One region of the Exiguobacterium artemiae 7-3 genome, then DNA from elsewhere that is predicted to be linked to it. Evidence: riboswitches for the same ligand, from Rfam matches in the RefSeq annotation. Region 1 holds a riboswitch; the other holds the start of a gene.
What was found. Region 1 has a riboswitch for lysine ahead of P402_RS0115660 (amino acid permease). Riboswitches for the same ligand answer to the same signal wherever they lie in the genome.

Region 1 (14,951 bases):
GTCGAATCGACATGGTCCGGCTTACGTCCGTTGATTCATGAAGACGGCAAAGATCCGAGTGAATTATCGCGCAAAGATGAAATCTTTGTCTCGAAATCCGGATTGATGTCGATTGCCGGCGGAAAATTGACGGGCTACCGGAAGATGGCGGAACGAATCATCGATATGGTCGCCAATCAGTTCAAGGAGGAGGAGAACCGGATTTATCTCGCTTCCCGGACACACGACATTTTACTGGGCGGTGGTCATCCTGACGGCAGTAAAGGATTTGTCCGTTACTTGAAAGAACAGCAACCTAAAGGTGAAGCACTTGGACTGTCTCCAAAGGAAGCAACCTGGCTGATTCAACGTTATGGCACGGATGTCGAACGTGTCTTTGAATTGATTCGCTCGCGTGGCAGTGAAGCAGAGCGTTATCAACTTCCCCTCCACTGGTTCGGAGGACTGTTATACGGACTCGAAGCAGAACTCGTCATGCAACCGGGTGATTTCTTGAATCGACGTGCCTCTGCCGTCTTCTTTGATTATCCTAATGCTGAAAAACATGCCGACGGCGTCCTCGCCTTGATGCGAAGCGAACTCGGTTGGTCGGCAGAAGAAGAAGCTAAAGCCAATGCCAGCATCCAACGTGAGTTTGATGCGGTTCGAATCAAAACCTCTTTACCGTCTTAACCTAGTATCAGTTATCTCCTGTCACTACAAAAAAATGCGACCCCTTAACGGGATCGCATTTTTTTATTTTTCGTCTGAAGCTGCGATTTCAGTAGCCGGCATATTTCCCGGTTCCAGATTTGAGTTCTTCCGGGCAAAGGCGAAGTAAAGGACAAGTCCAATCGCCAGCCAGATGAAGAAAGCAATCCATGTTTCGAGTTTCAAGTTGAACATCAAGAAGAGACAAGAAGCGATCGCTGCAATCGGCACGTACGGCATTCCCGGACATTTAAATGCACGTGGAAGATCCGGTTGTGTTTTACGAAGGATCAAGACAGCAACAGAGATTAAAACGAATGCTGCGAGTGTCCCCATGTTGACGAGGTTTGCGATGACATCGAGTGGAACGAGTCCTGCGACTGTCGCACTACCAAGACCAATCATCCATGTTGCTTTGAACGGCGTTTTGTATTTCGGATGTACTTCTGAAAATACTTTCGGGAACATTCCGTCACGTGAGATGGCGAACGCTAAACGTACCATTCCGTATGTCATGACGAGGATGACTGTTGTGATTCCGAGAATCGCACCTAAATCGATGAAACCTGCGACCCAGTTTTGTCCTGCCATTTGAATGGCGAGTGAGACCGGGTGATCGACGCCCGCAAATTTTTGGTACGGGACGATTCCTGTCATGATGGCTGCCACGATAACGTAAAGGACTGTACAGACAGCAAGAGAACCGATGATACCACGTGGTAAGTTCTTTTGTGGCTCACGTACTTCTTCTGCTGCCGATGTGACGGCATCAAAACCGATGTAAGCAAAGAAGACGATGGCTGCTCCAGAGAAGACGCCGCCCCATCCGAATGGTGTAAATGGTGCCCAGTTCGTTGGTTCAACATAGCCGACACCGACGACGATGAACAAGACAACGACTGCTAACTTAATGATAACCATGATGTTGTTGACACGTTTTGTTTCCTTGATTCCCATCGATAACAAGCCTGTGATTGCAAGTAAAATCAGGAAGGCCGGTAAGTTGAAGAATGTTTTTGCACCTTCTACCGCACCTGGAGCTGCTGAGATTGCTGTCGGAAGATGGATCCCAAATCCGCCGAGTAAGGACTGGAAGTAACCGGACCACCCTGCCGCAACGGCACTGGAGGCGAGTCCATATTCCAAAATTAAGTTCCATCCGATGATCCAGGCAAAGATTTCTCCCATCGTGGCATACGTGTACGTGTAGACGGAACCACTGACTGGAATCGTCGAAGCGAATTCCGCATAAGCGAGTGCCGCTAACCCACAGGCAATGGCAGATAAAATGAATGAGACGATAAGACCAGGTCCTGCTGTCAATGCTCCTGTTCCGGTTAGGACGAAAATCCCCGTACCAATGATGGCGCCAATTCCTAAAAACGTTAAATCCATCGCGCCAAGATTTCGAGCAAGTCCGTTATTACGCTGACTCGCAGCAATCATAGCGGAAACATCTTTTTTCCGCGTCAAACTCATGATGATACTCCCCCTGTTGTGTGTTTAGTTCGAATTACAAAAAATGTTTTGCAATTACTTAATCCAAAATTTACGAAGTTTTCAGATAAATTGATATAGGTCATTAGACCCATTTGTGAATTGCGTTCCGCTTACATGATTTTCAAACCATCAAAAAATCCCTTCTTAAACCAGTATGAACTGGTATTCAGAAGGAATCTTTGTCTAAAAAAAGGTCTTCGAAAATAGTGTTTAACGCGTAGCTAACCAACTTAAAAACACTTGGAAATCAAGCGTTGTCCGTGCTGCATAGGCACTCGACCACCGATGAATTTGACGGGTGAATTCTGCATCCGATACCCCAATCGATTCGATGATGACGACGTCCGCATGATGGTTTAAAACTTCCATATCAATTCCTGCATCCATATCGGCCCGTGCATGGATTTTGGCGGTAATTTGACCTTGAATCGAAAGGACGTTTTCGAGGTCATACTGGCTTTTAATGTGTTTTGCTTTCAACTTTTTTTTGTATGGAGAACGTTCCCGTACATAATATTCTTTCCCCTGCATCGTTACGTAACCGAGATACGGATCTTCATGTGCCTGCATCGCCTTTTGTGAAGTGATGATACGACGACCTTGGTGAACCGTCTCCACCTCCTGCAAATAAACCGGTACAAACAAAGACGGCACAGAAGACTGGGCTTGCTTCATCTCAAGAATCAAGTCTTCATGCTCTCCGCCTTTTCCTTCGACCAAAATATAATACCGCTCAAGGCCGATCGAAGCTGTCCCGCTGTCGAGTTTATAGACGATATCCTTAATGTCGTAGAATCCGTCCTCTTGCCGATCTTCAGGATCAATCGATGCGATGTACTCCGGCCAAACGGCTTCAATGGCTGCGTAAGTCGAGGTATCGAGCCGCTTCATATCCGGTAAATCGGTGAACTGGCGTTGCCCATCGACGACCGTCGTCCGTTCTCCGAGTAATTCAGCCTTCTTTTTCTCCGCTTTTTTGATCAGCTTACGGATTGGTCCTTTCGTGTTGTCGATCGTAAAACAGACCTTGCTTGGATTTTTACCTTTGGCATATTGGCGTAAGTCATCTAAGTAATGTTGAATATAGGCGGCAATCGCCGGCTCTGCATCATACCCTGCTTCTTCCGCGAATAATTGAACGGAGACCGCCATCCGGATCAAATCGTATAAATAAGACCCGAGATAACCTTCATCAAAGTCATTGACATCATAAATGATTTCGCCCTTGGCATTGCCATGAACCCCGAAGTTTTCGAAGTGGAGATCCCCTTGAATCCAGGTTGGTGTCTCAACCGGCGTATCAAATCCGAGCGGAATGCGTGTCAAATCATAATAAAACAAATGGGAACTGCCGCGGAAAAAGAGAAACGGACTTGCACTCATCTTTTGATACTTCGTTTGCCGTGCGGCTTCATCCAGTCCACGGACTTCATGATCGTAAAAATCCAATACTTTCGCAATTGTCAGCTGCCGAATTTCTTCATAGACTTGTGTGAACATGCAAAACCCTCCTTTTTCTAGAAAAAAGACAGCAAAACGAATCCGCTTTGCTGTCTGACTGTTACCTTCATTCGAAGTGTTTTTTATATTCCCCATATCCTGCCGAATCAAGCTCTTCTACCGGAATAAACCGGAGTGCTGCTGAATTGATACAGTAGCGGAGACCGCCAAGTTCGGTCGGACCGTCATCAAAGATGTGACCAAGATGACTGTCCGCATTAGCGGAACGGACTTCTGTCCGTGTCATACCGTGTGTCGTATCGAGTTCAACTTCCATCTTGTCCTCTGAAATCGGTTTGGCGAAACTCGGCCATCCGCAATTCGAGTTAAACTTATCTTTTGACGTAAAAAGTGGAGTTCCGTCGACGATATCAACATAAAGACCCGGTCGTTCCTCATCCCAATATTCATTGCGGAAAGCCGGCTCAGTTCCGTTTTCCTGTGTGACTTTGTACTGGATCGGTGTCAGACGTTGTTTTAGTTCCTGTTCCTTGCCTTGATCCTTCCAGGCTTCCTTGACGAATTTAGCACGTCCCGATCCGACACTGTACATCTGATAACGGAACGGATTTTTTTTGTAATAATCCTGATGGTAGTCTTCCGCCGGCCAAAACGGTTTTGCCGGACGGATGTCGACGGCTACCGGACGTGAGAAACGCCCGGAGGCATCAAGCGCCGCTTTCGAACGTTCTGCCGCTTGTTTTTGTTCTTCATCGATATAAAAGATTGCCGGTTCGTACGATTGACCGCGGTCGTTGAACTGCCCGCCGCCATCCGTCGGATCGATTTGCCGCCAAAAAATTTCAAGTAACTCATCGTATGTGATGACAGACGGATTATACGTGACTTCGACCGCTTCTAAATGTCCTGTTGTTTCAGAACAGACCTCTTTGTAAGTCGGGTTTTCTGTATGACCACCTGTATAACCGGAAATGACTTGTTCGACGCCATCATATTTATGAAATGGCTTAACCATGCACCAAAAACAGCCACCTGCGAATATTGCTTTTGCCATCTAGCTTCCCCTCCTCTGTATATGCCTATTTTAACGCGTTCCGTGCCGCTACCCTACTATCTTGCTCAGTCAATCTTCGGGATTCGTTTTTAAGCGGCGCATGACAAAATAAATCGCCGCAAACACTAAAATCAATCCACCAAGCGAATACCACATGTTATTCATGCGGTACAGCATCTGATAGATCGCTAACGTTACAAGCAAAATCGCAATCGGGATGAATGCCCGTTTAAAGTGATACCAATAGTTCACTGAGGTCGCCTCCATTTTTCTTTTATCTTAAACGATTTTTTACTACTTGATACGTTTTAAGAATTATTTCTTTTTTTAACATGCATCAAAAAAGTCGACTCCGTTTGAAACGGAATCGACTTTTAACTTACGGACGCGGATGTTTCGGGAATTCCATTTCTGAATAAGGAACGACTGATGTCCGATTTTTAAATTTATGACCTAACCAGAAAGCAAGGAATAACGGAATACCAACATATGTCGCGGCGATTCCAACCCAATCAATTTGATCTGCGAGGAACGCGGCATAGTTTTGACCGACGATGACAAGGAAACAAAGTCCGAAGGCAAAGAGCGGTCCAAACGGGAAAGCAGGTGCAACGTATGGCAGGTCGCTTAACGAATGACCTTGCGCGAGGAACCCTTTACGGAAACGGTAATGGCTGATGGCGATTCCGAGCCACGCGATGAAGCCGGTCATACCGGAAGCATTCAACAACCACAGGTAGACTTGACCGCCAAACATCGAAGTCAGGAAGCAAAGTGCGCCGATTGCGCCTGTTGCGAGCAAGGCATTACGGGGTACACCGTTTTTCGAGACTTGTGCGAATAATTTCGGGGCATCACCTTGGCGTGCCAATGTATACAGCATCCGTGTCGATGCGTACATCCCAGAGTTTCCTGCTGATAAAACAGACGTCAAGATGACGGCGTTCATCAAGGCTGCCGAGAAAGCGAGACCGGCTTTTTCAAAGACGAGTGTAAACGGGCTGACTGCTACATCGGTAATATCGTTTGAAACCAGGTTCGGACTTGTATACGGAATCAACATTCCGATGACAAAAATCGCAAACACATAAAAGAGAAGAATCCGCCAAAAGACTTGTTTAACAGCTTTCGGGACATTTTTTTCCGGATCTTCTGATTCACCTGCCGCGATTCCGACAAGTTCTGTTCCCTGGAAACTGAAACCGGCAACTAAGATGATACCGATGACGGCTGGAATGCCTCCGACGAACGGTGCGTCACCTAGTGCAAAGTTTTTAAAGCCGACCGGTGCTTCTGATGTGAAGACACCAAAGATCATGGCGACTCCGACAATCAAGAAGATAATGACTGTGACAACTTTAATCATGGCGAACCAGTATTCTGCTTCACCAAATCCTTTAACGGAGAAGTAGTTCAAACCAATCATCAGTAACAAGAAGATGGCGCTGAAATAAAAACCTGGAACATCAGGGAACCAGTATGTCATGACGATTTGTGCTGCAACGAGTTCAACGGCAATCGTCACTGCCCAGTTGTACCAGTAGTTCCAACCTAACGCAAAACCAAACGACGGATCAACGAATTTTGCACCGTATGTGGAAAATGAACCGGCGACCGGCATATAAGCTGCCATCTCACCAAGACTTGTCATTAAAAAGTACACCATTAATCCGACGACGGCATACGACAACAAGGCACCGCCCGGACCGGCAGCGGCAACAGATGCACCGGATGCGATGAAGAGTCCGGTTCCGATAGCACCGCCAATCGCAATCATCGACATGTGACGGGCTTGCAGGCCACGTTTTAATCCTTCTTCGGTTGAATCGAGTTTTCTTTGGGGTTGTAAAGTATTCATCTTATTCGCTTCTCTCTTTTTTAAATTTTTGAGAGGACACTTTTTGAATCAAAAAAAACAAAAAGCGCCCTCACCTTCCAGAAGGAAGATGAGAACGCAACATAGTAAAAGGATGCGCCCCATTCTACCGTCGTGAAAGATAGCTCCCCACAAGTCATATCTGACCTGTGACAGTATTAGACCTGTTCGATCTAATCCCAATCGATCATCTTCAAAGCGATGATTGATTTCGGCAATTCTTCCTTTTCAATCACCTCATCTGCCGCTTGACGACATCCGTGACTGTACTTATAAGAACTGCAACCTCCATCCCACTGGTTGAGTGAGAACTAATTAAGTTAATTATAATTTCGTTACTACATCGTCATATTACACAAAACGTCTTTAAATTGTCAATTCTTTTTTTGAAACACCCTCTATTCATGGTAAAATTTCGTAATTTTTAGTACACTAAACTATAGAAGTTAACCGAGAGAAAGGATGTTGCTTGAATGCCACAAGAACGTGATCAACTGACCTATCGATTAGAGGAACAAATGCGGGTCATTCTCCGGACATTACGCCGTGAACTCAACCGACTATTTGAAGGAACCGCGACGCGGAGTGAATTTTTCATTTTGCGCAGTCTGTCCGAAAATGGTCCCCAACGTCCGACTCTACTCGCAGAACAGTTTGAGCTTGCGACAAGTCAGGTAACGGCTTTAACCGATCGCCTGTATAAAGCAGGCTTCGTCACTCGGACCCGTTCAACAGATGACCGGAGATCGATTGTCCTTGCTTTGACGGATGAAGGAGAAACGGCGTTTCGTGAACTCGAAGTTGTCCGCCGGAAATACCTGCAGGAACGGTTCGGCACATTGACGGAAGAGGAACTGAATGTCATGGTTCGTGTCTTCGATAAGATTCTTTTGACGATGGATGAAGAAGCCGTTTCTTCCTAAAAATTGTGTGTAAAAAATATTCAACTTATTTTTCAGACAAAGTTCACTTGACTGTGTACTTTGTCTTTTTTGTCGACTTTTCCTGTTTCACTTCACATTTTTCCATTTCTTGCCGTTAGTAAAATGAGTATACTGGAAATATGTTACGGAAATGCGTTTACGAGGAGCTGGGAGGATTTGTTGTCCATCATGAATAATTTCATCATCAATTTTTGTCTACTGTTCACAACGATCACTCTTTTGTTTCTACCCTTTCGAAACCAACCGAGGATCACCCCTAAAACACATGTAAAAACGCGACTTTTCTTAGGAGGAGCAGCCGGTCTCATCGCTGTTCTCTTGATGTTCAACAGCATTCAGATCGATGTAGCGCGGGTTGACTTACGGATTATCCCGGTCGCCATCGCTATGATGTTCGGTGGATTACCGAGCGCCATCGTAACCGGTCTGATGATTATCGGAACTCGTTTTGCGATCACACCGCTCGACCAAATCGATGCGGCGATTCTTTCGGCGATCGTCATCAGCCTGTTCATCCTCACGATTAGTGTCGTCAGACGCTACGTCCACATGACATTTTGGAATTTTGAGTTGATGATTGGCATCGGAATCTTGTGTTCTTTACCCGCCATCTATCTGTTGACCCATAGTTGGTCGACATTCTTTAAAGTATCGGTGGCATATATCTTCTTTAATTTGATTGCTGGTTTTGTAACCTATCATTTATTGACAGAACTCCGTCGCCACTTTGAGAACATTCAGTATCAACAAAAACTCGCGATGACGGATGCCTTGACCGGTCTCGCCAACCGGCGCCGGCTGGATGACTCCTTATCCCTTGTCGGATCTGCGGAAGACGGCTATTCCCTCGTCTTGATTGATATCGACTTCTTTAAACATGTCAACGATACATATGGTCACGATGCAGGCGATGATGTCTTGCGCCAACTCGGTACGACTCTTGCTTCTCTCGCCCGTCCGGACGATTTAGTCGGTCGGTATGGCGGTGAAGAGTTTTTAATCATCTTGCCGGATACGTCCGTTGATGAAGCGAAAAAAATCTCCGAGCTCGCCCGGATGACTGTCGCCCGGAATCTTTTCCCGACGACAGCGGTTCCTGATTTACAAATTACGATTTCCCTTGGTATCGCACATTCGAGCAGCTCCCACTCATCTCTTGAAGCCTTACAGCAGGCAGATAAGGCGTTATACCATTCGAAAGGCAGCGGACGAAACCGGAGTACGATTTACACCAAACAACTGGAACTCGAACAAGCCTGATCCCCGCCCTTTCGCGTCGTTCGGCGAAAGGGCGTCTTTTTTAGAGATTCTTTTGCGCTTTTCAAGTCGATTGTTCCGGAAAACCGATACTCTTGACCGTTCCCAAAACAATCATCCGGCTGAGTTGATCCGCCATATATACCGCTGAATAAGGACGGCCGTTTCGTAACCAGGAAATCAATAATCCGAGCTGTCCGCCGATCACGTAATTCAATAGTAAATCACGATCGACCAGTTGGGTTTCATTCACCGCATGTGCTTCAAACACACGTTGATAATTTTCTTTTAATGTATCCAAAAAGCGCGAAATGAACGTTTTTACCGGACCATTCAACAACATCGTCCGGTAAAATTGTTCATGTTGTTCAATATGGATAAAAAGGCGTTCGAAATAACGGCTGACCCGATCGAGCGATGGATAATCCGATGATCCGGTCCCCTGAATCCGGATTGCTTCCACAAGAAGCCGCATATGATCGTCTACAATCTGATTCATCAAATCATATTTATCTGTAAAGTGCGCATAGAAGGTCGATCGATTGACTGCCGCCCCATCCGTCAACATCTTGACTGTGATCGTCGAAAAAGGATGATGGTCAAGCAAACGAAACAATTCTTTTGTAATACGGTCACGTGACCGTTTTGGTCGTGGATCTTGTCCTGGATTCATCTACTAGAACCACCTTTTTTTGATATTGTATCCGCTCTCATCGACTTTTCCAACACTTTGTCGGAAATTGTCGGTTGTATGTTGATTCCTTCTCCATATAATTAACTATATTAACTACTCCTCCCCCAGAGGAGTATTTTTTATTTTATGACTAGGGAACTCAGAGTATACGGAAGAAAGGATGCATTTCATATCATGAACATGAAAAAAGTATTACTGATTAACATTTTGACACTGGTTGTTTTAATCGGCGGAGGCGCGATCGGCTATTACTATTACGATCAAGCGACAAGCTATGTGAAAACAGACAACGCAAAGATTGACGGAAAAATGATTACGATTGCCAGCCCCGGTGCCGGTAAACTGACAGACTGGACAGCAAAAACAGGTCAAACGCTCGACAGTGACGCGACACTTGGTCACGTCATGATGGCGCAAGCCGGTCAAAAACCGGTCAGTACAGCGGTCTCTATGCCAACAAAAGCAACAGTCGTTCAGTCGATGGCGACAGAAAACGGCGTCGTTGGAGCAGGAACACCGCTCGCTTACGGTTTTAACTTAAATGAGCTTTGGGTAACAGCAAACGTCGAAGAAACTGATATCGATGAAGTCAAAGTCGGACAGACTGTTGATGTTTATGTGGACAGCTATCCGGACACGACGTTATCCGGTGAAGTCGAACAAATCGGTATGACGACGGCTGGAACATTTTCGATGATGCCGTCTTCAAACGGAACTGCCAACTATACGAAAGTTGCGCAAGTCATTCCCGTCAAAGTCTCACTGTCACAAGAAAAATCACTCGACATTCGACCTGGTATGAATGTGACCGTCCGCATTCATAAGGATTAAGGAGGGACGTCTATGTCTACGACCTTCCTTTTTGGATACATCGCCTTTATGGTTGTCACGATCATCGGTGTCAACCTGATTGTCCGGCGTGCACGTCCAGCCGTGGCTGGTGATGTTCCTCTTGACGAGATGCAGCTCGACCATCTCGATAGCGTTCCTGTACCGCCTGCACCGCAAGTGCAAGAACGGACGCCGCTCGCGACGGCAGATATCAGTATTCCAAAAGTCTTGACGGTTCTCTTGATTGGGATGTTTATCGCGATTTTGAATCAAACGCTGATCAATGTCGCTTTACCTGTCTTAATCAACGATTTTAACGTCTCGACCTCGACAGCACAATGGTTGACGACCGGTTTCATGCTCGTCAATGGTATCTTGATTCCGATCAGTGCCTTTTTAATGCGGAGTTATACGTTCCGCCAATTGTTCCTCGTTTCCATGACGTTGTTCTTCTTCGGCTCCATCATTTGTTCGATGGCGATGAACTTTCCCGTCATGATGATCGGACGAGTCGTGCAAGCAGCCGGTGCCGGTATTTTGATGCCACTCGGTTCGAATGTCTTCATGACTCTGTTCCCGCCGCATAAACGCGGCGCGGCGATGGGGATGCTCGGAATCGCGATGATTCTTGCTCCCGCAATCGGTCCGACGATTACCGGCTATGTTATTCAGAATTACGATTGGCATGTCATGTTTTACGGAATGGCCTTTTTCGGTCTTTTGACACTGTTACTTGGTGTCGCCTGGTTCAAACTCGTGCAGCCTTTATCGAAACCGAAATTCGATGCGCTCGGTGTTGTCTTCAGTACGATCGGTTTCGGAAGCCTGTTGTACGGATTCAGTGAAGCCGGCAATGACGGTTGGGATAGCCCGCTCGTCATCAGCACGATTTTGATCGGTATCTTAGGGATTGCAGCGTTTGCCCTTCGCGAACTTTCAATGGATGATCCGATGTTGAATATCCGTGTGTTGAAAGTGCCGGAGTTTTCGTTCACTTTATTCATCAATATCATCGTCACGATGGCGTTGTTTGGCGGGATGCTCCTGCTTCCGATTTACTTGCAGAGTATCCGTGGTTTCTCACCGATTGATTCTGGTCTCTTGTTGTTACCCGGATCATTGATCATGGGGATCACGGGACCGATTGCCGGTCGACTGTTTGACCGATTCGGTATCCGACCGCTCGCGATTTTCGGATTGACGTTAATGACCTACGGAACATGGGAATTGACACAACTCGATATGAATACCTCTTACAATTCAATCATGGGCATTTATATGCTTCGGTCGTTCGGAATGGCTTTCATCATGATGCCAATCATGACAGCCGGTATGAACGCCTTACCGATGAAGATGATTCCACACGGTAATGCGACACAAAATACGTTGCGTCAGGTCGCAGGTTCGATTGGGACAGCGATTCTCGTCACGGTCATGACACGACAAACAACGGCTCACCTCGCCGATGACGCCAATCAATTTACAACACTTGATCCAACACTTTCACAGCATTTGAATGAGCTTGGACAACAGTTGGGCAGTCCGCAAGCCGCATCCGTCAGTTGGATGACGCAGTTGACGAAACAAGCCACGATCAGCGGAATCACAGATGCCTTTTGGGTTGCGACGGTCTTATCCGCACTCGCTTTGATCTTGTCGCTTTTCATGCATGGAAAAAAAGAACCAAATCTCGATTAAGACTTTTCTTGGACCCGTTGGCGGCACATCGTCAACGGGTTTTTAGTTGTTTGCCTTTGCACTTCCTTCATAAAATCGCTACACTAGGGTCATTGAGTTTCATATCTAAAAGGAGTTGCTTTATGGTTGCCTTTCTGCAGTTCTATGCTTTCATTTTCGCCTGTTGTTTCGCCTGGCAAGTAGGACGACCTTCATCCTGGTCTCAAAAGGTCACACGTGCCTTTCTAATCAGTATCAACAGTCTGTTCATCTTTTTTCGAGCGTCCGTGTCCATCTTTCTGTTGATCGGACCGTTACTGCTCGTTTCTTACGTCTTATTTCCGAACTTATTATACTTCGCAGGACCTTTGTCCATCATCATCAGCATACTTGTCATCGGCCTGCTCGACCGGCTCGTCAGCTTCGTCATCCTGCCGATTGTCCGTTCGTTCTTCCTCAAAAAAAATCGGATGATGCCGCAGATACTTGAAGCTGCACTTTATACCTTCTCGATGGGTGTTCTCCTTTATGTGAATTTGACGGTCGTACCCGGCGTGCAGATTAACGTGATGATGGCGGTTTTCTTTGGCTTCACCCTCTATTTTGCACACTACTTGTTTGCCTTGTTTCGGATTCGCCAACTTAAGAAAAAAATAGCTTCCACACCTGAAAAACGCTGATTTGAACCAGCGTTTTTTTAATTAATCATTGACAATGATAATCGTTATCAATTATATTCTAAGAGTACTTACGTCAGGAGATGATTACTATGAACGCCCGACAACTGATTTTAGAACGACGGTCTGTGCGTGCTTATACGGATCAACCGATTCCAAACGAGATGATTGAAGAAATTCTCGAAGCCGCTATTTATGCACCGACTCATAAATTGCGTGAACCTTGGCGATTCGTCCTGGCAAACGAAGAAAGCCAAGTCCGGTATGTCGATCAATTGATGACGTTGCTTGCTGAGCGTGGTCAACTGGATCAAAAAACAGACGAACAACGTCAGATGATGCGTCAAAAATTTGCTGATGTTCCTGTTTACTTGACTGTTTTATATGAAGTAAAAGGAACAGAAGATCAGCAGATGGAAGATTTACTCGCGACCGCTGCCATGATTCAAAATATTCAACTCCTCGCGACTGAACTGGGTTTAGGCTGTTGTTGGAAAAGTGGAAAACATTGGTTCACGGATGAATATGCTGACATGATCGGTGCTTCAGAAAATGAACGTGTCGCAGGAGTCATTCAATTCGGATGGCCTGCCTTGATTCCCCCGCTGAAAAAACGAACGGCTGCACGTGACAAGTTAACGCACTTCTAAACCGGTGCGCATTCTGCGGGCTACCCCTGCTCGCGCCAATCAAGCCCCATAAAATCAGTTAAAGCGCCCATCTTCTCATTCCCTCCCCAAACGGAATCGTGAAAGATGGACGCTTTTTTGATGTCTGATTCTGAACGACAAACAGAGGTGGCGGATTTAATATCCACTACCTCTGTTCTGTTTCATCCGCTTCGATTAAATCAAACGGTCTTCAGTTCTTCCGGACGCATCGGCGCATCAGGAAGCGCTCCCGTCAAAATATGATCGACAATTCGTTTCGTCGCCTGTCCATCTTGATACGTAAAGAACCGGCCCGCAAACTCTTCAATCTGTTCCGGTTCGAACTGGTTCGCCTTGATCCAGGAAATGACGTCATTGAATGACGAGACAATCGGTCCCGGTACAAACGATTCGTAAGGGAAGTAAAAATCACGTTCTTCCTTATACGAGTTCAAATCGTTAACGAGGAAGATGATCGGTTTCTTCAGCAAAGCAAATTCAAAAATAACAGAAGAATAATCCGTCACTAAAATATCCGCCACCTGCATCAAGTCATTGATGTCCGGATAATCCGTCATATCGATGATTTGATTCGAAAACTCTGCCGGCACGACCGGTCGGTTCAAGACAAACGGGTGCATCCGTAACAACAGAATATGATCCGGTCCCAGTTGTTCACGGAACTGCCGGAAATCCAGCTCCTGATCGTAATGGGCGGTTGTTTGCCCATTCCCACGGAACGTCGGTGCCAGTAGAATCAGCTTTTTCGACCGCCATTCTGGATACTGATCATACAGTTTATGCTCAATTTGAACTTGCCGCTCCCGATTTAACAACTGATCCGTCCGCGGAACACCAAATGGATGAATCCGGGTTGAATCCATGCCAAAAGCTTCTGCAAACGGCGCGATGCAAGCTTCTCCCGAAACATAGACTTTCGAATAGTTGCGGTGGATAGCTACCATCTTCAAATAATCGTCATCCGGTGAATAAGACTTATCGAGGACACTGTAACCAAACTTCTTGAATGCCCCACAGGCGTGCCACAGCTGGATGACTTCTGTTCCTTTACGTAACGTCGAGACATAAACGGGATAATAATAGTCATCAATGATAAAGTACCGGGCCGTCGCCAGCTCGTATGTCGCACGCATCATATGGAAGACGTATTTGATTTGTCCCATTAAATTTTGCGGGAACCGTTTCAATAAAAACACATACTGAAATCCGAGTTCCCGGCTTTCAAGTTCATCATAAACAGCGCGGAAGTTATCGACGAGCTTATCGGAACGATACGTCGCGAAGACGACTTTTTTTGTCTGTACCGGAAAAAACTTCGAGATCCAATACGTCACCACAAGCAAATAATGGACCGTTCGTCGCTGAATCAAACGTAATTTCTGTTTCATAACGTGATCCCTTCTCTTCCCACTTTCATTGTTACATGCACCATTCCATGACGGTTTTACCGAAACGATTCGTCAAATCACTTTCAAACGCTTGATGAATATCTTCGATTTGGCGAATCTGGAATACACCGGACACGAGGTTCGACAAATAGGCCGGAATATCTGGATACAGCTGATACAATTCCATCGTCCGTGCGAAATCAGCCGGGGTACTCCGACTTGATCCATAGA
Region 2 (14,951 bases), 310 kb from region 1:
TTTCCGACGCGGACACCTTCTAGGATGACGGCATTCGCTCCGATTAAGACACCATCTTCAATGATGACCGGTGTTTTTGAAGGTGGTTCAAGAACCCCTGCGACCACGGCACCGGCGCCGACATGAACGTTTTTGCCGATTGTGCCACGTGCTCCGACAACGGCGTTCATATCAATCATTGTACCATCTCCGATTGATGCACCGATATTAATGATTGCGCCCATCATGATGACCGCGTTATCGCCGATGACGACATGATCGCGAATCCATGAACCCGGTTCGATCCGGGCATTCAAATGACGTGTATCAAGCATCGGCACGGCACTGTTGCGGCGGTCATATTCGACATGCACTTCAGTAATCCGGTCTGCATATTCTTCTAAGAAAGTTGAAGCAAGTCCTGCATCAGCGAAGAAAATTTTTGATTGATCCGTTCCGAATGCCGTCGCTCCTTCAATCGTCAGTCCTGCCAAGTCACCATTGACGTATAGTTTAACCGGTGTTTGTTTTTTAGCATCTTTAATGAATTTTGCAATTTCATAAGCATCAGTTAATAACATGTGAATCCTCCTGTGTGTAAAGCGTCTCCAGTGTATAGAGTCCCGCTGATTTTTGAATGAGCGCTTCCGCTGCCTTGATTGCACCTGAAGCGAATACTTTTTTGGATAACGCCGTGTGTTTGATTTCGATCAACTCATCGACACCCGCAAACAATACTTCATGTTCGCCGAAAATCGTTCCCCCACGCATCGAGTGCATCCCGATTTCGTTTGGCTCCCGCTTCTCACGCGTCGACTCCCGTTCGTAGACAGGTTGGACATTTCGTAAATCCTGGATGGTCCGGAGCAACAGCTCCGCCGTCCCGCTCGGTGCATCGACTTTTTGATTGTGGTGTTTCTCAAGCAGTTCGATGTCGAATGCTCCGGCGAGCGGAACGAGTGTTTTTAACAGCTGTTGCATCATCGCGATTCCAAACGACATGTTATACGATTGGAAAATCGGAATTTGTGTCGAAGCATCGCGAATCGTCTGCAGTTCCGCTTCCGAGAAACCCGTCGTCGCAATGACGAGTGGTGTCTTCGTTTTAATCCCATAAGCAAGCAAGTCCGGCAAAAGACTCGGATGTGAGAAGTCAATGATTGCATCGACCGATTCCGTCATCTCGGCGAGCGTGCCGTATGAGGGAACACGTTCCGCCGTTTTCGTTTTGTCGATGACGGCGACGACAGCATCCGGTGCCAGTTCATGCACGTAATGTCCTGTCGCTCCGTATCCGTGAATGGCGAGTCTCATCCAACCACTCCTTTATAACTCCGCATCGTCTCAAGCAGGTGCGCATGTCCCGCTTCCGACTGACGGACGAGCGGCAGACGGGGAGCACCAACAGCAATTCCGATTTCTTCAAGTGCTGCTTTGACGGGAATCGGATTGACATCGCTGAACAAGGCGGAAATGACGGGCATCAGATCACTCTGAATCCGGCGTGCCGTGTCGTAGTCATTTGCGAGCAGGGCTTCTGCCAAAGCTTGCGTCTCAGCTGGATACGGATTCGACAAGACGGAAATCACGCCTTGTGCCCCCCATGCCATATAAGGAAGAATTTGATCATCGTTACCGCAGAAGACTGCAAAGCCATCTGGTAAGGCCGTCATCAATTCCCCCATGAAACTGACGTCTCCACTTGCTTCTTTAAACGCTTGGATGTTCGGATGTTTGGCAAGTGTGACGGCTGTTTCGACGGAAATCGCGACCCCTGTCCGTGACGGAACATTGTAGAGCATGATTGGCAAATCGACTGCATCCGCAACCGCCGTGAAGTGGGCGACGAGTCCTGCTTGCGATGTCTTATTGTAGTAAGGTGTGACCAGCATGGCAGCATCCGCACCGAGTCGGGCTGCCGTCTGTGTTTTTTCAATCGTTTGAGCCGTATTGTTCGTTCCTGTTCCGGCAATGACCGGGACACGTCCAGCTGTCACGCGGACTGCCGTTTCAAGTAACGTTTCAAACTCTTCATTCGTCAACGTTGACCCTTCTCCGGTCGTTCCCCCGACGACTAACGCTTGAATGTTCGCTGCGAGTTGTTGTTCGATCAGTTGTTCAAATACCGCTAAATCCAGCTCACCGGTTGATGTAAATGGTGTAGCCAGTGCTGTTCCTGCTCCTTTAAACATATCGGATTCCTCCTCGTTTCTTACGAATGGATTGAACTTTCAAGTGCTTGACGCGCTACTTGGACAGCGTTCGAAGCGGCCCCTTTACGGATATTATCGGCAACACACCAGATATGGAACGTATTGGCGAGACTTTGATCCTGACGAATTCGTCCGACATAGACGTCGTCTGTTCCGCTTGCATCAAGCGGCATCGGATATTGGTTTTGACTGACATCATCGACCAAAACGACGCCTGGTGCTTCAGCTAATGCGGCGCGGATGGCTGCAACGCTTGTCTCCTGCTCGAATGTCACGTTGATCGCGACAGAATGAGAGTTCGTGACCGGGACACGAACACATGTCGCACTGACCGGTAACTCCGGTAACTGGAAGATTTTCCGCGTTTCGTCAATCATCTTCTGTTCTTCTTTCGTATAGCCGTCCGGTAAGAACACATCGATATGCGGCAGGATATTATCGTAAATCGGATGCGGATAGTTGACCGGTTCTTCGCCGCGGCTTCCGCGGGCTAAATCCTCGATTCCTTTTTGACCGGAACCGGACACGGCTTGATACGTCGTATAGTTAACACGTTTCAAACCAAATTGTTGAAGTGGTGCTAGGGCGACGACCGATTGAATCGTCGAACAGTTCGGGTTGGCAATCAAACGGTCATTTGGTCCGATTGCTTGCGGATTCACTTCCGGTACGACAAGCGGGATATCGGCCTGCATCCGGAAGGCGCTTGAATTGTCGACGACCAGTGTGCCTGCTGCAGCCAGTAACGGTGCATACTGCTCACTGATGCTGCCGCCTGCTGCAAACAGCGCCACATCGATGCCGTCTTCCGTGATCCGTTCAGATAATGCTTGAATCGTGACGTCCTGTCCTTTGAACTGGACGGTTTTCCCGGCAGAACGGGCTGAAGCGTACGCTGAAATCTGACGAACCGGAAAGTCGAGTTCCGCCAGGACTTGTAACATTTTTTGACCAACGGCGCCGGTTGCGCCAATGACTGCGACATGATACATATGATTTCCTCCTTACAGGTCGAATGCTTGAGCGATTGCTGCGACGGTCCGTTCGATGTCAGCTTGGGCAATCGTATATGAGATGCTGATCTCTGATGTTGTAACCTGATAAAACGTGATGTTTTCGGCCCGGAAAATCGCAAATAATTTCGAAGCGACGCCGGTTGCATCCCGCATGCCGATTCCGACGACCGATAATTTGGCATGTTGGTTATGACGATCGACTTTGACGGTCGGGAAACGATTGATGATATCCTGCAAAGCCTCTTCCAAAAACTCTTCTTCGTCTAACGGACAAGAGAAGGAAAGGAAGATGTCACTGTCAAACGTCGTCTGACTGATCATATCAATGTTGACGTGGCGACCTGACAACAGTTCAAAGATATCCGCGACCGCTGAATTCGTCTGTGGAACGTGTTTGATTGATACCGTCAGGACGTTTTTCGTCACACTGACACTCGTTACTGCTTTCTGTTCCATCGTTTCCGTTGCCTCCATAATCCAAGTCCCTCTTTTCGATTCTAGTGTTTTTCCGACGAAGATGTGGACGCCGTATTTTTTACCGAGTTCGACACTGCGCATCTCCATGACTTTTGAGCCAAGAGCACTCATTTCCATCATCTCATCGTATGAAATGTGCGGAATCGGCTGCGCTGCAGCATGAATCCGTGGATCTGCCGTATAGACACCGTCAACATCCGTATAGATCTCACAACGTTTATCAAGGACGGCTGCTAAGGCAACGGCTGTCGTATCTGATCCGCCGCGTCCGAGCGTCGTGACATCCCCCAGTTCATTGACCCCTTGGAAACCGGCGACGATGATCACATCGTAGGTTTCAAGTTTTTTCCGGAGCAGTTCACCGTCGATTTGTTTGATTTTACTTTTCGTATGCAGCCCCATCGTACTGATGCCGGCTTGGGCTCCCGTTTGCGACAAGGCTTTTGTCCCAAGTGAATTCAGCGCGATGCTGAGTAACGAAATCGTCTGTTCTTCTCCGATTGCAAGCAGACGATCCAGTTCGCGCCGTTCCGGCCGGTCCGTAATGGCTTGGGCTTGCGCAATCAATGAATCCGTCATTTTCCCCATCGCTGACACGACGACGACTAATTTCTCCCCTTGATCCGTCCGATTCTTCAAATAATTCGCAATTGACTGAATCTGTTCGACAGTCGCAACCGAACTACCACCAAATTTAAGTACAGTTGTCACAATCCTATCTCCTTTTGTCCCGAAACAGAAAAAAACGACGGGCCGGTAGGAGCGTTCCTACGGCCCGTCGTTATCACGATCGGACAAACGATGACAGTGTCATTCGTTCTTTTACGTAAGATAGCGCTCCGAAACGTGGGTTTCGGCAGTACAACGGATCTTAACCGTTGTACCAGCAATCAAGAAAAAGCATTTTCCTGTTCACTTCGGCGGATTTCCCCTTTCACATCACTTGGCATGCTTGCCTTTATAAGTGTTGCTACTGATGTCATCCGCGCCTCTATCTGTCGGTTGTTAGTTACAGTTATAGCAAACATTTTTTGTTAAATCCAGTGATTTGCCAAACTTTTTTTGAATTTTATAATTTTTCAAGGTACTTCTTCGCTAATGTGAGTTGTTCCCGGACGGCTGTAAAACCGGTCCCGCCGTAGCTTCCCCGTCGTGCGACGGCTTGAACCGGATCGAGCAACGGATAGACATCTTCCGCAATGACCGGATGGAACGTCTGATACGTCGACAGCGTCAAATCTTTTAAGAAACATCCGCTCTGCACACAATGTAAGACGGCTTTCCCGACGATTTCATGCGCTTCCCGGAACGGAATCCCTTTTGTGACCAGATAATCTGCCAGTTCCGTTGCATTCGAGAAGTCTTGCATCGTCGCCTTCTTGAGCGCTTCTGTCTTAAACGTAGCGGATTCGATCATCCCTGTAAAAATTTGAACGGATTGTAATACGGTATCAGCGGTATCAAAGACACCTTCTTTATCTTCCTGCATATCTTTATTGTAGGCGAGCGGCAGAGCCTTCATCGTCGTCAGAAAGCCCATCAGGTTACCATAGACACGTCCTGTTTTACCGCGAATCAGTTCTGCAAAATCCGGATTTTTTTTCTGCGGCATCATACTCGATCCCGTTGAAAACGCATCGGATAATTCGATGAATGAAAACTCCTGCGAAGCCCAGATGATGATTTCTTCGCAAAAGCGTGACAAGTGCATCATCACGGTTGAGGCGATACCGAGATACTCGATGACGAAGTCCCGGTCCGAGACCGCATCCAGACTATTCGGATAGACCTGTTCAAAACCAAGCAGCTCAGCTGACTTGAACCGGTCAATCGGGAAAGTCGTTCCCGCCAGTGCCCCGGCACCGAGCGGCGACATCCGGATCCGCTTTAAGTTATCCGTCAATCGATCGGCATCCCGTTCAAACATCCAAAAGTAAGCAAGCAGATGGTGCGCCAGTGAAATCGGCTGCGCCCGTTGCAGATGGGTGTAACCCGGCATGACCGTCTCGACATGTTGCTCCGCTTGTTCCGTAATGACGGATTGCAGGTTACGGATGCTGGTCAGGAGTTCGAGAACATGTTGCTCCATCCAAAGATGAAGATCGGTCGCAACCTGATCGTTTCGACTGCGGGCTGTGTGCAGCTTCCCGGCAACGGGACCAATCTGTTCCGTCAGCAACCGCTCAAGATTCATATGGATGTCTTCATCAACCGTCGTGTAGACGTGCTGATCGAGTGTCGTTTGTAACTGTTTCAGCCCGGCTTCGATTTGTTGCCACTCGGTTTTCTCAAGAATTCCTTGTTCATGCAACATCTGTGCATGGGCCAGGCTGCCTTGCAAATCAACGGCTGCTAATTTCTGATCAAATGAAATCGATGCCCCGAAGGCCTCCGCTTGAGCGGAAGCACTTTCCGTAAAACGTCCGCCCCATAGTTTCGTCATTTTTTCACGCCTTCCTGACGATGGACACTGGCATGTGTCGCAATCGCAAGACCGTGCAATTTAATGAATCCTTTCGCTGCTTCGTGATCAAAGGCATCTTCTTTTGTATAGGTCGCGAGTTTTTCGTCGTAGAGCGAAACGGCTGACTGACGTCCTGTGACGGTTGCGTTTCCTTTATAGAGTTTGACACGGACTTCGCCGGTCACGTCCTGTTGCGTCGCCGTCAAGAAGGCTTTGAGTCCTTTTGTCAGCGGAGCATGGAACAATCCGTTATAAATCGTTTCTGCATATTGTTTGCTGAGAATCGGTTTAAAGTGGGCAACATCTTTTGTCAATGTGATGGTCTCAAGGGCTGCATGTGCTTTGAGTAAGACCGTTGCACCCGGGCACTCATAGACTTCACGTGACTTGATCCCGACCAAACGGTTCTCGACATGGTCAATCCGTCCGACGCCGTGTGCACCGGCGATAATATTCAGTTCGGTAATCAATTTTGCCAGTGGATACGCTGTCCCATTGATGGAAACCGGGACACCTGCTTCAAAACCGATAATGACTTCTTCCGCCTGATCCGGTGCGTCTTCCGGTGCGACCGTCAGGGCATATGCATCTTGCGGCGGCTCTGTCCATGGATTTTCAAGAACGCCACATTCATTACTGCGTCCCCATAAGTTCATGTCGATTGAATACGGGCTGTCGAGATTGATCGGAATCGGCACATCATTTTCTTTTGCATAGGCGATTTCTTCTTCACGTGACCATTTCCATTCCCGAACCGGCGCGATGACTTCGAGTGAGGGATCAAGCGCAGCAACCGAAACTTCGAACCGGACTTGGTCGTTTCCTTTTCCGGTACAGCCGTGGGCGACTGCTGTGGCACCGTGGGCATGCGCCACTTCGACCAGTTTTTCAGCAATCAACGGACGAGATAAAGCGGAAATCAGAGGATAGGCGCCTTCATAATGCGCACCATACTGAAGGGCTGGCAAAACAAAGTCATTCGCGAATTCGTCTTTGACATCAAGAACAATCGATTCGATCGCACCGACGAGTAACGCTTTTTCTTTGATGACCGACAAATCTTTTCCTTCGCCGACATCCATACACAATGCGACGACGTCATAATCCTTGCTCAACCATTTGATGGCGACTGAAGTATCCAGTCCACCCGAATACGCTAAAATCAATTTTTGTTTTGTCATTCTTATTTCCTCCTTGAATTCGGCTGTATCTATCTGTATAAAAATTCACTATGAATTATATATATACATAGACTTTCAAAAAAAGAAACCCTTTTTTCAGGATTTCTCAAAAAATCAGCGTTAAATTTTTTTCTCCATCGTCCGGTGCGGGATGCCGGCATCGTCAAATTCATCGGAAACAATCGCATAACCTAGCCCTTGATAAAACGGAATTGCCTGGACCTGGGCACCGAGTGTCAAAATCGTCCGATCTTCACGGCGGGCAATCCGTTCCATCGCCTGCATCAGTTCGCCGCCATACCCTTTTCCTCTTGTCGCAGCAAGTGTCGCGACACGTTCGACCTTCATCCGTTGCTCGTCATACGGGCGGGTCCGCCCCGTCGCTACCGGACGGTTCATCTCATCGAGGACAAGCAAATGAATCGCTGTTTCATCGTGTGTATCATATTCCAAATGGCGCGGAACCCCTTGTTCCTCGACAAAAACACGTTCCCGGATCATTCGGACCGCTTGCTGCTGTTCTGCTGTTTTCACTTGAATCACTGTCATGTATGTAATTCCTCCTTTAATGCTTCTACATAAGCTTGTGCCTCTTCATACGTCTGGAACAATGCCTGGGCATTGTTTTCACTTCCACCGCCACGTCCATTAAACTGCTTTAGATGTGTTTTGGCAAATTGTCCGAGATGAATCGAGCCGGCACTGCACATGAATAATTTTTTAGCTGTCTCGTTCCAGACGAATCCTGTCCGTCCTGCTTCGGCTAGAGCTTTCAGCAGTTTTTCTGAAAAGCGGATGTCCTCTTGACCATGTCGTACGGTGAGAACCGGTTCGTCTGTCGCCAGGATTTGTTTCAAGACCGTTTTGACATGCATATCTTCAGTCTGTCCGATCTGACGGTTCAGACGCACTTGCTCCTGCTTCAGTTCCTCCACGACGAGATGGACCTGGTCTTTTTTAGCAGATAATGCACGTGCAGTCTCTGCTAAGACACGCCGTTCGGTCGTCAGTAATCGAAATGCCCGGTCTTTCGCCACATACGCCAAGCGGATATTTCCCCGAACCTTTTCCAGTCCTGTGAATAAAATCAGTTCCAATTCCGATGTCGAGGCCAGATGTGTCCCTCCGCAGGCACTATAATCGAGTTCACCGATTTGAACGACTCGGATTTTCCCTGTTACCTGTGGTGTTTTTCTTAAGGGTAACTGGAGTGCCGCTTCTTCTGTATACTCTGTCGCCGTGATTGGCAGTTTGGCTTGAATCACCGTCCGCAACCGTTCCTCCAGACGCCCTTGAAGAGTGTCGTCCCATGCATCAAGATTGAGATCCAGGGTCGATTCTTCCGTACCGGTCCGAAAACTGATTGTCTTGATTTGGAACTCGTCTTGAAGAATCGCGGAAATGACGTGTTGCGCCGTATGTTGCGCCGCGTGATCGGTTCGAATGACATCATCGACTTCACCCTGCACTTCGGTTTTAAGAAGCGGACTTTCGAGGCGATGCCAGACGTGTCCATCTTCAAGCTGAACATCTAGGACGGGAATACCGTTTAGCGTGCCCCGATCAGCAGGCTGTCCCCCACTCTCCGGATAAAAGTAACTTTGTTGTAGCGTCACCCAGTATCCTTGTTCGTCCTTCGTACCCGTCACGATTGATTCGAAGGTCCGGACGTCCGGATAAATTTGCTCAGAACGCATCTTCATTCCACCTTTTTGTACTGAATTTGCTTCTATTATGACACAAATCACTTACAATCGTTTGTCGACATCTTCATTTCCTAGTACACTAGATGAAAGACTATCGACCGCGAAGGGACGAAATGCCGTGATTCAGCACATCAATAAAAATTCACCACTTCCAATCTACTACCAAATTGAAGCTGCCCTAAAACAACAAATCGAGGATGGTCTGTTACAACCCGGCGATTTAATTCCCTCGGAACGCGAATTCGCCGAGGCCCATCAAATCAGCCGGATGACTGTCCGCCAAGCCATCTCGAACCTCGTCAACGCCGGTTATCTGATTCGTCAAAAAGGACGCGGCACATTCGTTGCCAATAAAAAAATCGTCATGCAACTGTCTGGTTTGACCAGTTTTTCTGAAGAGATGGAACATCTTGGATTGGAACCGGCAAGTGAATTGTTGTCCTACCAAACGATTGCTGCTGAAATGACGATTGCGAATAAACTCGGTATCCGGGAAGGTGCCAAAATTTATGAATTAAAACGTTTACGCATCGCAAACGAACAACCGCTTGCGCTCGAAACCGTCTATATCCCTGAACAGTTGTTACCCGGTTTGAACCAGGACGTTGCCATCACGTCACTTTATGCCTTTGCAGAGGCCAGTGGACTGAATCTTGGTCGTGCCAGTCAAACTTTCGAATCACGTCTCGCGACAAAAGAAGAAGCGCAACATCTCGGTCTGTCGGTCAGTTCACCTGTTTTGTCCGTCGAGCAACTGACTTTCCTTGCCACCGATCAACCGTTTGAATATGTCATCTCCGCTTATCGTGGCGATCGGTACACATTCACAGTCGAAATGGAACGGCAACGCTGAGTCTGATTCGAAAACAGGAGAGAGCCCTCTCCTGTTTTCGAATCAAAAAGCACATGTTTCGAGATACTTTTCAAGAAAGTATCTGAAACATGTGCTTTTTTTAGGATCATCCGTCTTAAACGGTTATTGAACCGGCTGCTCGACTGTCGTCGAATCCGTTTCCGACGGTGTGCTTGTCTCTTCTTTCATTGGTGATACTTCTTGTCCTTGCATCGCCTTTGTCAGATTGGCTTTGACACGATCAAGTTGATTCGGATCAAGATGGTATTCCCATTTCCCGCTGATTCCGATGTATCCTTCACCTGCGAGCTGGTATTCCGTCGTATTACGTAAAGCTGTCGTAAAATCAGCTAAACGGAGATAATCGTTTGGACCTAAATTCGTCTCGACATTGTCGCCTACAGCGTCTAAGATGTCGCGATACGCACCGAGCGAACGGAAACTTGCCGCTTCTTTCGCAACAGCTTGAATGACTTGCATCTGCTTTTGTCCCCGGCCAATATCTCCGAGTGGATCATCATGGCGATTTCGGACGTAGGCGAGTGCCTGTTCCCCAGTCAAATGCTGCAGACCTTTCGGAACGGTGATCGTTCCTGCTTTACGCGCTGAATCCTGTTCTTTGAACGCATAACGCACATCGATATCAACTCCATCAAGGGCATCGATCAACTGAACGAATCCTTGGAAGTTAACTTTAACGACATGGTTGATTTCAATGCCAAGCAGATTTTCAGTCGTCTCACGTGCCAGTTTAATGCCGTTGTATGAACTCGATTTGTCCATCGAACCAAAATAATGCGCATGGGTGATTTTATCCTGCTCGACACCCGTTTTTCCGTACGGCACATCATATTTAGAGTAATCAATATTGACGAGTGAATCCCGTGGAATACTAGTCAGTACCAATTGCTCGGTCTTCTTATTCAAGACACCGACAATCATGACATCCGATCGTGCCGGTTCCTTGCGTTCTTTACTAGCTTTCGTCTCATCCGTTCCTAGAATCAAAAAAGATTCGGACGGAACATCATCATATTTCGAACTGACTTTCGAACCCGGAATGTTGATTTGTGTTCTCGCCAGAGTTTCCTGCGTCTTTATGAAAACCGCTCCCGCATAACCGGAACCGATAACGGTCAAAAGTAATAACAAGGCAGCGATCACTTTGATGAACATCTTGCCAGCACTCGGTTGCCTCTTTCTTGCTGATCTCGTCTGCATCTGTAAGCCCTCATTTTCATGTAAATTTTCTGTAAAGTTCACTATTCTCCATTATCCCGACTTTTATTAAAATGTCAATTTACGATTCGATTAAGAAGATGTGATTTCACTGTTTTTGCGATGAAACAGCTAAACCAAAATTAAATACAAAACTCGCCTCTTGAGAAGACCGGTCTGAAGCAGTCCGGTCTCATCAAAGACGAGTTGTTGTTTCATTTCATGAAGTTGGTATAGGCAGCTCGGCCTGTACGTTTTGCTTCGTCCGATAACAAGCTTGCGGCTTCTTCGTCCAGGACAACCATCACATCGGCATGCCGTTGTAAAATCGTTGCCGGGCATGCAGTCGTCGCCGGACCTTCCATCATATCGCGAATCGCCTCCGCTTTTCGCTCGCTTGAAGCCACTAACAGAATCTTCTTCGCTTCCATGATCGTTCCAATCCCCATTGTGATGGCTTCTGTCGGCACATCCTCCAACCGGTCAAAAAATCGTTGGTTGGCAATCCGGGTCGACTCGGTCAGTTGGGTGACGTGGGTTTTGGCATCAAAAGGTGTGCCAGGTTCATTAAACGCGATATGACCATTCGAACCGATGCCGAGCAACTGAATATCGATGCCTAACTTCCGGACAAGCTGTTCATACCGTTCACTCTCTTGACTTGGATCAACTGTATTTCCAATCGGTACATACGATTCTTTGAAGTCGACCGCATCAAACAAATGCTCCTGCATGAACGTATGATAACTGTGCGCATGATCCGGACTGAGTCCGACGTATTCGTCCAAATTGACGGTCGTCACATGCCGGCAATCGACTTGATCCTTGCGCCATTCTTCATATACACCGAGCGGAGAGCTGCCGGTCGCAAGTCCGATCGTCAATCCTTCCGGGTGTCTTACAATCTCCTGTTTGAGCAGTTGGTAAGAGACATTTGCCAATTCTTCTGCTTTTTCTACAATCATCCATTTCATCAGTTGTTACCCCTTTCCGTTTGTAAATCGGTGCACTTCCCCGCGGTGAACGGTTTGTTCCACTTTCAAGTCTGCCGTCAATACTACAAAATCAGAATCCTTGCCCCGCTCGAGTCGTCCTTTATGTGTTAAGCCAAATTCTTCTGCCTGGTTGATTGAAGTCATCTGTACTGCTTGTTCGAGTGAACAGCCGGTAAAGGTGATGATATTGCGTAATGCCTGATCCATCGTCAGGACACTGCCTGCCAAGTTCCCGCTGGCAAGACGCGCAGCTCCATCCTTGACGTGCACCGTCTGTCCGCCGAGTTCATATTCTCCGTCCGACAATCCCTTCGCTCGCATGGCATCAGTGATGACCGTCAAACGGTCTGGTCCTTTCATCCGGTAAGCAAATTCGACCATCTCTTTCGAACTGTGAATCCCGTCCGGAATGATTTCCGCGTATACCGATCGTTCGAGGAGGCAATATCCGACGGTGCCGGGTTCCCGGTGATGCAAGGCACGCATTTGATTATAGAGATGTGTCCCGTGGGTGACATTGCCTAAATGATTTTGGTCAAATGTCGCATCGGTATGTCCGGCAGATGGAATCGCGCCCGTCTCTCGAACAGCCGCTTCAAAATCACGGGCACCCGACCGTTCCGGAGCGTACGTGACCAGTTTGATCTGATTTCCGGATGCTTGTTGCCATTTTAAAAATTGATCCACATCCGGTTCGACGATGTATTCCAACGGTTGGGCTCCGGCATAGTCCGGATTGATGAATGGTCCTTCTAGATGAATGCCTTCAATCGTCGTCTGCCGGGAATCGATGACATCTCGCGTGACTTTCAATGCCTGCGTAATCTGATCCCAGTCTTGTGTGATCGTCGTCGCAAAAAAAGACGTGACGCCTTCCGCAAGCATCGCCTTACTCAACCGGTGCATCGCTTCCGCATCCGCATCCATCGTGTCGACATCATATCCACCATGGATATGAACATCAATCATTCCTGGAATCAGTCGTTTCCCTTCAAGATTGATGACGACTTCGTCGCGTGGTGTGTAATCTGACATCTTTCCAATTTCTTGGATGGTCTCTTCAAAGCGGATGAATCCATCTTGAATGACGGTTTGTCCCGTATAAATTTCTGCATGAATCATGCTTGGCATCTTGTTTCTTCCTTTCTCTTTTTGATTCCGACAAGTGATATATCTTCACCATTAGTATACCGTTGTTGATTCTAGTTGTATAGACCTTTATACATTTAATCAACTATGAAAAAGAAGATTCCGGAGTCTAGTCCAGAATCTTCTTTATTTACGGCAATAAAATCCGGTCTTTTTTCTTTGAAATCAGACGTGTCGCTTTTAAAATCGCAATCGTTAACGATTGACGTTTACGGTATGCGAGGTAACGTCCTTCCCACTTCGGATCATATTTTTCCTTATAGCGTCTCAACCCGGTAAAGCTGTACATGTAGCGGATGTTGTTGAATACATCGGCAGCTACACGTTCCTGCCAAAATGATGTTTCGTCCTCACCAACGGATGAGAGCGGAGCCATTCCCATATTAAAGGTATGGTAGCCCTGCTCAGTCGCATAGTCAAACAAGCGGATAAACATGGCATCCATAATCCCGTTCGGACCATCCGGACGAAAACGCATCAAATCAATCGAGAGAACACCTTCCTGATACGCCGGCATGAATGTCATGAAGCCAAGGATCTGCCGATTGGCATCACGCATGATACCAATCGGGGCTTGATTCAAATAAGACTCGTTGAAATAGCCCAATGAAAATCCTTTTTCGGACTTCCCTCCTAACCATTCATCCGAGACGTCACGTAATTGGTTCAGCAACGCTTCACTGAACGGAGGTGATACGACTTCAAATGTCATGCCTTCCCGTTCAAAACGATTTTTAATGGAACGTAATCCGGCCCGTTTTTTCCCGGAAACGGTAAAGGTCGTCATGTCGACGATTGCTTCTTCCCCGAGTTTAAAGAAGTTAAAGCCAAAATCATGATACAACGACATGTTCTGTGCCTGAATCTGATAGATATTCGGGATATAACCCAAATCCTCGACACGCCGTAAAAAACAGGCAATCAACTGGGAATGTTCTTCCGGATTTCCGCTCGGATCACCAAGCATCATAATCCGGTTTCCGGTCTGACTGAACTGAATAAATGAACGTCCGGACTCAGAGAAGAAAAAGCGTTTATCGCCGAGAAAAGCCAGGTGACTTAAATAATTTCCCCCTTCTTCCGTCAAGACATCCTTAACTTTTTGCAGATCTAACTTTTCACCCAAGACCGGCTGATTAAACGTATTGAATAAACGAATGAAGACGAGTGTGTAGACAAGTGCAAAAATCGAGGCACTCGCAGCAAACATGAAGATCTCATGCGCAGGATAGACCTTTGTTCCGTCAGCCGAACCGAGTGTATAAAAGGCATATCCGAAGAAGATGAATCCGCCGATGTATAAAAAACCGGCAAAAGCTGCCCGGATCAGTCGAGTCGTCGTAATCAGCGTCCGTTCACGATGAAAGGCATTTCTTGACATTGTGACCAACACCAAGACAATCAGAACGACGGATAAGGAGATCAAGTTAAATCCACGCAACGCCATCCCAATCAAAGCAAAAGCCGAAACACCATAAATCATATACAGCGAACGTTTCGTCCGTCGGTACAGAGACGGGGCAAGCAGTACATACAACAAGCCGGCCATCAAAAAGAAACTGTTCGCAAGCAGCAACAATTCATGCGGCAGACGGGCTTCCAAGTATTCATACTGCGTCGAGTTAGGGGGTAAAATCGCCAACCCCCAAATCGCGATGCCTGCGAGTAACGTAATCAAGGCTAATGTAAAATGTCGTACT

Region 2: it holds a riboswitch for lysine, as region 1 does, so the genes downstream of both, P402_RS0114145 (aspartate kinase) here and P402_RS0115660 (amino acid permease) in region 1, are expected to answer to the same signal.

Annotation. Positions count from the first base shown of each region.
Region 1 covers NZ_KK211190.1:2,839,340-2,854,290, forward strand. Annotated here, with positions in the region: gene P402_RS0115635 (glycerol-3-phosphate dehydrogenase/oxidase) at 1-672, shown strand, start outside; gene P402_RS0115640 (amino acid permease) at 736-2,169, opposite strand; gene P402_RS0115645 (DUF2252 domain-containing protein) at 2,401-3,690, opposite strand; gene msrA (peptide-methionine (S)-S-oxide reductase MsrA) at 3,758-4,705, opposite strand; gene P402_RS0115655 (hypothetical protein) at 4,775-4,957, opposite strand; gene P402_RS0115660 (amino acid permease) at 5,085-6,563, opposite strand; lysine riboswitch at 6,696-6,880, opposite strand; gene P402_RS0115665 (MarR family winged helix-turn-helix transcriptional regulator) at 7,055-7,504, shown strand; gene P402_RS0115670 (diguanylate cyclase) at 7,694-8,785, shown strand; gene P402_RS0115675 (TetR/AcrR family transcriptional regulator) at 8,847-9,455, opposite strand; gene P402_RS0115680 (HlyD family secretion protein) at 9,651-10,307, shown strand; gene P402_RS0115685 (DHA2 family efflux MFS transporter permease subunit) at 10,320-12,005, shown strand; gene P402_RS0115690 (hypothetical protein) at 12,128-12,664, shown strand; gene P402_RS0115695 (nitroreductase family protein) at 12,754-13,311, shown strand; gene P402_RS0115700 (CDP-glycerol--glycerophosphate glycerophosphotransferase) at 13,512-14,720, opposite strand; gene P402_RS0115705 (ribitol-5-phosphate dehydrogenase) at 14,752-14,951, opposite strand, start outside.
Region 2 covers NZ_KK211190.1:2,529,413-2,544,363, forward strand. Annotated here, with positions in the region: gene dapD (2,3,4,5-tetrahydropyridine-2,6-dicarboxylate N-acetyltransferase) at 1-560, opposite strand, end outside; gene dapB (4-hydroxy-tetrahydrodipicolinate reductase) at 547-1,293, opposite strand; gene dapA (4-hydroxy-tetrahydrodipicolinate synthase) at 1,290-2,171, opposite strand; gene P402_RS0114140 (aspartate-semialdehyde dehydrogenase) at 2,192-3,184, opposite strand; gene P402_RS0114145 (aspartate kinase) at 3,197-4,396, opposite strand; lysine riboswitch at 4,510-4,687, opposite strand; gene argH (argininosuccinate lyase) at 4,755-6,128, opposite strand; gene P402_RS0114155 (argininosuccinate synthase) at 6,125-7,330, opposite strand; gene P402_RS0114160 (GNAT family N-acetyltransferase) at 7,451-7,879, opposite strand; gene P402_RS0114165 (alanyl-tRNA editing protein) at 7,876-9,027, opposite strand; gene phnF (phosphonate metabolism transcriptional regulator PhnF) at 9,155-9,889, shown strand; gene P402_RS0114175 (LCP family protein) at 10,013-11,110, opposite strand; gene nagB (glucosamine-6-phosphate deaminase) at 11,323-12,081, opposite strand; gene nagA (N-acetylglucosamine-6-phosphate deacetylase) at 12,088-13,233, opposite strand; gene mprF (bifunctional lysylphosphatidylglycerol flippase/synthetase MprF) at 13,382-14,951, opposite strand, start outside.